One region of the Massilia forsythiae genome, then DNA from elsewhere that is predicted to be linked to it. Evidence: riboswitches for the same ligand, from Rfam matches in the RefSeq annotation. Region 1 holds a riboswitch; the other holds the start of a gene.
What was found. Region 1 has a riboswitch for fluoride ahead of HH212_RS16795 (chloride channel protein). Riboswitches for the same ligand answer to the same signal wherever they lie in the genome.
Positions count from the first base shown of each region.

Region 2: another riboswitch for fluoride. It lies ahead of HH212_RS26850 (voltage-gated chloride channel family protein); the one in region 1 lies ahead of HH212_RS16795 (chloride channel protein).

Region 1 covers NZ_CP051685.1:3,903,654-3,908,526, forward strand. Annotated here, with positions in the region: gene yiaA (inner membrane protein YiaA) at 1-17, shown strand, start outside; gene HH212_RS16795 (chloride channel protein) at 109-1,452, opposite strand; fluoride riboswitch at 1,554-1,626, opposite strand; gene clpB (ATP-dependent chaperone ClpB) at 1,775-4,387, shown strand.
Region 2 covers NZ_CP051686.1:108,137-113,009, reverse strand. Annotated here, with positions in the region: gene eno (phosphopyruvate hydratase) at 1-1,187, shown strand, start outside; gene HH212_RS26855 (histidine phosphatase family protein) at 1,208-1,834, shown strand; fluoride riboswitch at 1,963-2,028, shown strand; gene HH212_RS26850 (voltage-gated chloride channel family protein) at 2,088-3,404, shown strand; gene HH212_RS26845 (DUF190 domain-containing protein) at 3,413-3,787, shown strand; gene crcB (fluoride efflux transporter CrcB) at 3,784-4,170, opposite strand; gene HH212_RS26835 (ABC transporter ATP-binding protein) at 4,242-4,873, shown strand, end outside.

The sequences.
Region 1 (4,873 bases):
GCGACGAGCGCGCCTGACACACGGCCGCGGTTGCGATCGCGGCAAGACCTGCCCGGGCCGGTGGCCGTCGTTGCCGGCTCTGCTTGGGCTGGCGGCGTACGCATCGCCTCACTCTTCGGAGGCGCTCTCCTTTCCGGCCCGGCGCCGCCATTCGGCCAATTCCCCCAGCCGCAACGCGTGCGGCGCCCGCTCTCCATGGCCGTGCTTGCCGTTGCCGATCCGTTGCGAGCGATAGATCCCGGTATGTCCCGAAAACAGGTAGCTGACCACGCAGCCGATGGCGGCGTACACCCCGACCTCGGCGCCGAACAGCTCGAGCGCCATCAGCGTCGAGGCGATCGGCGTATTCGCGGCGCCGGCGAACACGGCCACGAAGCCGACCCCGGCCAGCAGCGGAAACGGCAGCTGCAGCAGCGGCGATAAGGCATTGCCGAGCGTGGCGCCGATGTAGAACAGCGGCGTCACCTCGCCACCCTTGAAGCCGCTGGCCAGCGATGCGATGGTAAAAGCCATCTTGCCGGCGAAGTCCCAGGGCGGCATGGGTTGCACGAACGCGGCCTGGATGGTCGGGATGCCCAGCCCCAGGTAGTGTCCGGTGCCCGGCAGCATGGCCGCGGCGGCGATGGCGATGCCGCCCAGCAGCGCGCGCAGCGGCGCGTAGGCCACGCGTCGCTTGAACCAGCCGCCCAGCGCATGGGTCCAGTCGGCGAACAGCTTGCCGGCCAGGCCGAAGGCGGCGCCGGCGACGACGAGCGCCGCCAGCGTCCACGCCGTCACGGCCGGAATCGCAGCGGCGGGGATCGCATAGTGGGTATGATGCGCCCCCCACAGCTGGCACACGCGGTCGGCGGCGACGGCGGCGGCCAGGCAGGCGGGCAGGGCGTCGTAGCGCAGGCGGCCGATGGCCAGCACTTCCAGGCCGAACACGGCGCCGGCCAGCGGCGTGCCGAATACCGAGGCGAAGCCGGCGCTGATGCCCGCCATCAGCAGGATGCGGCGCTCCTGGTGGCCGAGGCGCAGCAGCAAGGTCAGCTGATCGGCCAGCGCACCGCCCATCTGCACCGCCGTGCCCTCGCGCCCGACCGAGGCACCGAGTAGGTGCGAGGCGACCGTGCCGCCCATCACCAGCGGCGCCATGCGCAGCGGGATCACCTGTTTCGGGTCGTGGATCTCGTCGATCAGCAGGTTGTTGCCGGGCTCGACCTGGCGCCCGCATCGCAGGTAAACCCAGGACACGGCGAAGCCGCCCAATGGCAGCAGCCACAACAGCCATGGGTGGGCCAGGCGGCTCGCCGTGGCGCGGTCGAGCGCGAACAGGAACAGGGCGGAGGCGGAGCCGGCCAGCGCGCCGGCCAGCACGGCCAGCACGATCCACTTGGCCATGTAGGGCAGCAGGCGAAAGCGTTGCAGGCGCAAGCGCTGCAGGCGGGAAGGCGGAAGCGAAGGTGTCATGCATGTCCTTGTCGGGTTCGATAAGACGCTTTCCCCGGACATGCAGGCGTCACCACACGATGCAGGCGCCCGCACGTCCACGCAGCCGGCAAGCCGGAGGGAATCGTGCAGGCATCATCAGCCCTGTGGGCGGTTCGTGCGGAACACGGGAGGAATGCCATCTCCCGCAGGCATTCTAGCGCAGCGCGGCGGCGCATGCCAGGGCAGCCCTTCGTCACGGTTAAGTGGTTTTTAAGCAAGGTCGCCATTTCGCATCTTGAAAAGCCGGCGCCGCACCCTTAATTGCGTTTCAACTTGAACACCAACCATTGAGGACCACCCCATGCGGCAAGACAAATTGACGACCAAGCTCCAGGAAGCGCTGGCGGATGCCCAGAGCCTGGCGGTCGGCAACGACAACCAGTACATCGAACCGGCCCACCTGCTGAGCGCGCTGCTGAGCCAGGACGACGGCGGCGCGCGTTCGCTACTGCAGCGCGCCGGCGTCAACGTCGGCGGCCTGCAGAACGCGCTGCGCGGCGCCGTCGAGCGCCTGGCCAAGGTGTCCGGCACCGGCGGCGACGTGCAGGTCGGGCGCGAACTGGTCGGCCTGCTGAACCTGGCCGACCGCGAATCGCAGAAACGCGGCGACCAGTTCCTGTCCAGCGAAATGGTGTTGCTGGCGCTGACCGACGACAAATCCGACGCCGGCCGCCTGGCGCGCGAGCACGGCTTGAGCCGCAAGGCGCTGGAATCGGCGATTGCCGCCGTGCGCGGCGGCGAGTCGGTGAACTCGCAGGATGCCGAAGGACAGCGCGAGGCGCTGAAGAAATACACGCTCGACCTGACCGAACGCGCGCGCCTGGGCAAGCTCGACCCGGTGATCGGCCGCGACGACGAGATCCGCCGCGCCATCCAGGTGCTGCAGCGCCGCTCGAAGAACAACCCGGTGCTGATCGGCGAGCCGGGCGTGGGCAAGACCGCCATCGTCGAGGGACTGGCGCAGCGCATCGTCAACGGCGAGGTGCCGGATTCGCTCAAGGGCAAGCGCGTGCTGTCGCTCGACATGGCGGCGCTGCTGGCTGGCGCCAAGTTCCGCGGCGAGTTCGAGGAGCGCCTGAAGGCGGTGCTGAAGGAACTGGCCCAGGACGAAGGCATGACCATCGTCTTCATCGACGAGATCCACACCATGGTCGGCGCCGGCAAGGCCGAGGGCGCGATGGACGCCGGCAACATGCTGAAACCCGCCCTGGCGCGCGGCGAGCTGCACTGCGTCGGCGCGACCACGCTCGACGAATACCGCAAGTACGTGGAAAAGGATGCCGCGCTGGAGCGCCGCTTCCAGAAGATCCTGGTCGACGAACCGAGCGTGGAAGCGACCATCGCCATCCTGCGCGGGCTGCAGGAAAAGTACGAGCTGCACCACAAGGTCGAGATCACCGACCCGGCGATCATCGCCGCGGCCGAGCTGTCGCACCGCTACATCACCGACCGCTTCCTGCCGGACAAGGCGATCGACCTGATCGACGAAGCCGCCGCCAAGATCAAGATCGAGATCGATTCCAAGCCGGAAGTCATGGACAAGCTGGACCGCCGCCTGATCCAGCTGAAGATCGAGCGCGAAGCGGTCAGGAAGGAAACCGACGAAGCCTCGCAGCGCCGCCTGGAACTGCTCGGCGACGAGATCGGCCGCCTGGAGCGCGAGTACAACGATTACGAGGAAACCCTGAAGGCCGAGAAGGCGGCGGTGCAGGGCTCGGCCCACATCAAGGAAGAAATCGAGCAGGTGCGCCTGCAGATCCAGGAAGCGCATCGCAACAGCGACTACGGCCGCATGTCCGAGCTGCAGTACGGCCGCCTGCCGGAACTGGAAAAGCAGCTCAAGGAGGCGGAAGCGGCGGGCGAGCAGCCGCTGGATGCCGACGGCAAGCCGAAACTGCTGCGCACCCAGGTCGGCGCCGAGGAGATCGCCGAGGTGGTGGCGCGCGCGACCGGCATTCCGGTGGCGCGCATGATGCAGGGCGAGCGCGACAAGCTGCTGCACATCGAGGAAGAGCTGCACAAGCGCGTGGTCGGGCAGGACGAGGCGATCGAGGCGGTGTCGGATGCGATCCGCCGCTCGCGCGCCGGCCTGGCCGATCCGGACCGCCCGTACGGCTCGTTCATGTTCCTGGGCCCGACCGGCGTCGGCAAGACGGAGCTGTGCAAGGCGCTGGCTTCGTTCCTGTTCGATACCGAGGAATCGCTGATCCGCATCGACATGAGCGAATTCATGGAGAAGCACTCGGTGGCCCGCCTGATCGGCGCGCCGCCGGGCTACGTCGGCTACGAGGAGGGCGGATACCTGACCGAGGCCGTGCGCAGGAAGCCGTACAGCGTGATCCTGCTCGACGAGATCGAGAAGGCGCACCCGGACGTGTTCAACGTGCTGCTGCAGGCGCTCGACGACGGCCGCATGACCGACGGCCAGGGACGCACCGTGGATTTCAAGAACACGGTGATCGTGATGACCTCCAACCTGGGTTCGAACCGCATCCAGTCGATGGAAGGCAGCGAGCCGGAAGTGGTCAAGCTGGCGGTGATGGCCGAGGTGCGCGGTCACTTCCGCCCCGAGTTCATCAACCGCATCGACGAGATCGTGGTGTTCCATGCGCTCGACGAGAAGAACATCGGTTCGATCGCCAGGATCCAGCTGCGCAACCTGGAAGGACGCCTGGAAAAGATGGAGATGGCGCTGGACCTGAGCGAGGAGGCGCTGCAGAAGATCGCCGAGGCCGGCTTCGATCCGATCTATGGCGCGCGCCCGCTCAAGCGCGCGATCCAGCAGCAGATCGAGAATCCGCTGTCGAAGGCGATCCTGTCCGGGCGCTTCGGTCCGAAGGACACGATCCATGTCGGCGTGCAGGGTGGCCAGCTGACGTTCGGCGCGGCGCCGGCGGTCGAGCTGGCCAAGTAATGCGGTAGCCGGCGCCGGCATGGGTCGGCGCGAGGATTGAGCCCCATCCGGCCTTGCCGGGTGGGGCTTTTTTTCGTCCCATGGTGCTGCACGCCGCGAGTTGAATCGGTCCGTCTCCAGTACACCGCCTTGTTGTTGCCTGAAATCATCAATTTCCTACGTATATCAATCGTCCGCGTCAGGCTTGCGTGCATGATCCCAACGCCGGCTGCCATCGGCGTCGTTTTCGTATTGCGAAAAGCGGTTTCGCCAATGGAAACAGCGCAGCATGCCACGCTGCCCAGCCGTTCCATTTTGAGAAATTTGTTTTCGCATCATGATATGCGTAGCGCAAGTGGTTGATTTTTATAAGCATAAAAATAGTCCTGTGTCTTATATAAGAGTTCCGCTGCTGCGCACAAAAGGCCTATCATTGTTTCCAAGGGCGATCCACCGTCCACCGCTTTCCGATCCACTCATCAACTTCGTTTTTCATTCAGGAGAACA
Region 2 (4,873 bases), on a different replicon from region 1:
GTCGCGCCGCCGTGCCTTCGGGCGCTTCGACCGGCATTCATGAAGCCGTCGAACTGCGTGACGCCGAGCCGCGCCGCTACGACGGAAAGGGCGTGAAGAATGCCGTCGCCCACGTCAATGGCGAGATCGCCACCGCCGTTGCCGGCAAGGACGCGACCGACCAGAAAGGCATCGATGCCCTTCTCATTGCGCTGGACGGTACGCCGAACAAAAGCAGGATGGGGGCGAACGCCGTTCTGGGCGTGAGTCTGGCTGTGGCGCGCGCTGCCGCCGCGGCGGCGGGCTTGCCCTTGTTCAGTACCCTGTCCGCGTCGCACGCTCCACGCATGCCGGTACCGATGTTCAACATCCTCAACGGCGGGGTACACGCCAATTGGCAAGCGACCGATTTTCAGGAATTCATGATCGCCCCCGTCGGCGCCCCCACGTTCGCCGAGGGCGTACGCTACGGCGCCGAGATCTACCATCGCCTGCGCACCATCCTCAAGGAGCGTGGTTACAACACGGCGGTCGGGGATGAGGGCGGCTTCGCGCCTATCCTTAAGCGCAACGCCGAGGCCGTCGAATTAATCCTCGAAGCGATCGAAAAGGCAGGCTATCGACCCGGTGACGACATCGTGCTGGCGCTCGATCCGGCGTCGTCCGGCTTTTACGAGGACGGCCTGTACCACCTTCGCAGCGAGGGCCGTAAGGTCGATGCGGCCGGGCTGGTCGACCTGTACGAGGGATGGATCGAACGCTATCCGATCGCCGTGCTGGAAGACGGATTGGCGGAGGACGACTGGGCCGGCTGGCGCATGATGAACAAACGGCTGGGCAAAAAGGTCGAACTGGTTGGCGACGATCTGTTCGTGACCAACGTCAAACGCATCGAACGCGGAATTCAGGAAGACGTCGCCAATGCCGTTTTGATCAAACCGAACCAGATCGGCACCCTCACCGAAACGCGCGCCGCAGTCGAACTGGCCTACCGTGCCGGTTGGGGCGCCATGGTCTCCCATCGCAGCGGCGAAACGGTCGACAGCTTCATTGCCGATATGACGGTCGGATTCGGTACAGGACACCTCAAGACCGGGGCACCTGCGCGCGGCGAGCGCGTGGAAAAATACAACCAGCTGATGCGCATCGAAGAAGCGATGGGTCGAGATGCCTCTTACGCCGGCCGCGATGCGTTCGTGCGCGGGTAGGTTGAAAACAGCTTAGCCCGATGACGCGCCTGGTTACACGCATCGTCGTCGTTCGTCATGGCCACGTCGATGGCATCGATCCGCCGCGATTTCGTGGATGCGCCGAATTCCCGCTCTCCGAACTCGGACGGCGCCAAGCGGAGGCGCTGGGACGGCGCGTGGCGCGTGGCTGGCAGCCGGATGCCATTTACACCAGCAATTTATCCCGTTGCATCGATACGGGCACGGCGATCGAGCGCGCAACCGGCGCGCCTGCAAGCGTTCTCGCCGAGCTCGCCGACATCGACTACGGCCAGTGGCAAGGTTTGACGCACGATCGTGTCGAGTCCTTGTGGCCCGGGCCGGCACGGATGTGGTTTTCGAAACCCGACATGGCCTTGATACCCGGCGGCGAGACGCTCGCACAGGTGTTGGTACGCGTCATGAGTGTCCTCCATTTCGTGCTTTTGAAACACGCCGGCCAGACCGTCGTCCTGGTCGGGCACGACAGCGTCAACCGTGTGCTGTTGTTGCATTGCCTTGGGCTTTCTCTCAGTCATTATTGGCAACTCCGGCAGACGCCTTGCTGCGTGAATGAATGCACGTTCGAGGACGATTCGTTCGTCATCCAACGCATTAACGAAACCGGTCACCTGATTGGCGTTTAAACAAGGAAATGGCGGGAAGACGAGTGGATCGAAGTTTTTACAGCAGGTTAAAAGGTCGAATTCGGCGTCGCCTGCGCTCAGGACGCCGCGCGATGATTTGGCGGAACAAGCAAACCTTGCTATGATTGACTTTAATTGGAGATGGCATTCCTCCCGTAACCGCTCAATCCCGAGCTGATGATGCCTACCTTTCCCGGCCGGGAAGGTAGGCGCATGCCTCGATCCGGACCAGCTGGGCTCACTCACTGGACCGATGAAACCTGATCACACACCCGAACAAGTCGAGCTTTTGCATTACATGGCGAAGTGGCTGCTGCTTTCCGTCATCGCGGCCGCACTCGCCGGCTCCGCGTCCGCATTCTTCCTGTTTGCACTCGAGCGCGTCACCCAAATCCGTGTCGCGTCACCGCAGATCATCTGGCTGCTCCCCCTGGCCGGGTTCGCCGTGGGGTGGATCTATCATCGCCTCGGAAAGGATGTCGAGGCCGGCAACAACCTGATCATCGACGAGATCCACGACCCGAAGAAAACGATCCCGCTGCGGATGGCGCCGCTGGTCCTTGGCGGTACCGTGCTGTCGCACCTGTTCGGCGCATCGGTAGGTCGCGAAGGCACGGCGGTGCAGATGGGCGCCACGCTGGCCGACCAAATCGCCCACATGTTGCGTCTGGACCGCGATACACGCCGGGTACTCGTCATGGCCGGCATGAGCGCCGGCTTCTCATCCGTGTTCGGCACGCCCGTGGCGGGCGCGATCTTCGGCCTGGAAGTACTGGCGATCGGCCGCATGCGCTACGACGCGATCCTGCCCTGCATCGTCGCCGCCATCGTCGCCGACCGCGTGGGACTATGGTGGGGTATCCACCACACACATTATGTGCTCGGCGCGGTACCGGCTGTCGGTACGACCGGCCTGGTTGCGGTCGTCGTCGCCGGCATCGCGTTCGGCATGGCAGGCATGCTCTTCGCGACGCTGACGCACACGTTGAGCGACACGGCCAAGCGCCATGTGCCGTACGGTCCGGCACGCCCCCTGCTGGGCGGCGCAATCGTCGCCCTGGCGGTCTGGCTGAGCGGGACACAGCGCTATATCGGTCTCGGCATTCCGGTCATCGTCCAGGCGTTCCAGCAGCCGCTGGGATTCGAAGACTCGATCGGCAAACTGGCGTTTACCGTCGTCTCACTCGGCAGTGGCTTCAAAGGCGGCGAAGTGACGCCGCTGTTCTATATCGGCGCCACGCTCGGCAACGCCCTGGCGCCGTTGCTGCACCTGCCTTTCCCGCTACTGGCCGCGCTCGGCTTCGTCGCCGTGTTCGCCGGCGCCGCCAACGTGCCGCTGGCGTCTACCGTCATGGCCATCGAACTGTTCGGCGGCGAGATCGCGCCGTACGCAGCGCTCGCCTGCGTCGTCAGCTACCTGTTCTCGGGGCACACCGGCATCTACCGCGCCCAGCGCATCGGCCGGGCCAAGCACCGGCGCGCGCTTCCCGAGGACCTGCGTCTGTCCGAACTCCATGCCTACCGTGCGCGCGAACGCGCGAGGCCGGCAGCGCAGCGTCCTGAACAGTGAGCCACACGATGAACGATTTTGCCGTCCTGCGCCTGTACATCCCGATGTCGGCCCGTGCCCGCGCCACCCGTCTGTGGCACCATCTCAGTCCCCCGCAGCTCGCCCACCAACTGCTGACGCAGGCACGCCGCGCCGGCATCCGCCAGGCGTTGCTGTTCCATGTCGGCAGCGGCTACCTGCCGGGTGAGAAGCCATCCCACGCCCACGTGGAAGGAACGGCAGGGCGCCACCCGCAATGCGTCGAACTGGTCGATACGGAAGAAGCGCTTCGCGCGTTCCTTTTCGAACACCATGCGCAACTGCACGCGGTGCAGGCCGTGCTGTTGCGATGCGAGCTGCCGCTCGCAACCGAGGGCAAGGCGACGCACGCAAGCGCCGGTTAGCGGCGCATCAGTAATGCGGCCGTCCCCATGCCGAGCGTGCACATGACAAGCGAACCGGCAACGTGCAGCAGCACTGCACCGGCTGCCATGGCCAAGCGGCCGGCGCGCAGCAGGATCACCGCCTCGCCGGCGAAACTCGACATGGTCGTCAAGCCGCCAAGGAAGCCGGTGACGACGAACAACCGGATCTCGGGCGCGAGCGACGGCGTTTCGGTTAGCCAAGGTATCGCCACCCCGATGATGTATGCGCCCACCAGATTGACAAGCAGAGTACCGGGTGGAATCTCCGGAAACAGCGAATTCAAAGCCACGCTCGTCCACCAGCGCACGAGCGCTCCCAGCGCAGCGCCGGTGGCGACTGCGAATACGGAAGAAAACTCCATCGATGTCCCATTTGTAATGTACCTTGCCACCTTAACACGGCACTATGGGCAGCCGCACCCGGCTATACTCCATGCCCATGTCTTTCCATTCCCTTGCTCGTTTCGATCCATCCGTTCGTCTTGCACTGCGTGCGCTATGCTCGGCACATGCCGGCCCGGTCGACCTGGACCTGGGGCGAGGCGAATGCATCGCCATCGTCGGTGAATCCGGTTCCGGCAAGAGCGTGTTGCTGCGCATGATCGCGGACCTGATTCCCAACGAGGGCACGGTGCTGCTGGACGGCGCACAGCGCGCAAGCTGGACGGCGCCGGCATGGCGTTCGATGGTAGTCTATCAAGCAGCCGAGCCGGCCTGGTGGGACGCGACCGCGCGCGCGCACCTTCCGGCATCGGAGCAGAAGCGGGCGCAGGCACTGGCCGATGCGCTGAAACTGCGGGCCGCTGCGCTTGATACCGACCTGGAGCTGCTGTCGACCGGCGAACGCCAGCGCCTCGCGCTCATCCGTTCCCTGGCTTGCCGGCCCCGTGTCCTCCTGCTAGACGAGCCCGCTTCGGCGCTCGACGCCGCCTCGACCGCAGCTCTCGAAGCCCTACTGCGTTCGGAACTCGAACGAGGCACGTCGGTGTTGGTCGTGACGCATTCAGAAGAACAGGCCGAGCGCCTCGGGCAGCGGTGCCTGCGTATGGCGAGCGGCCGGCTCGA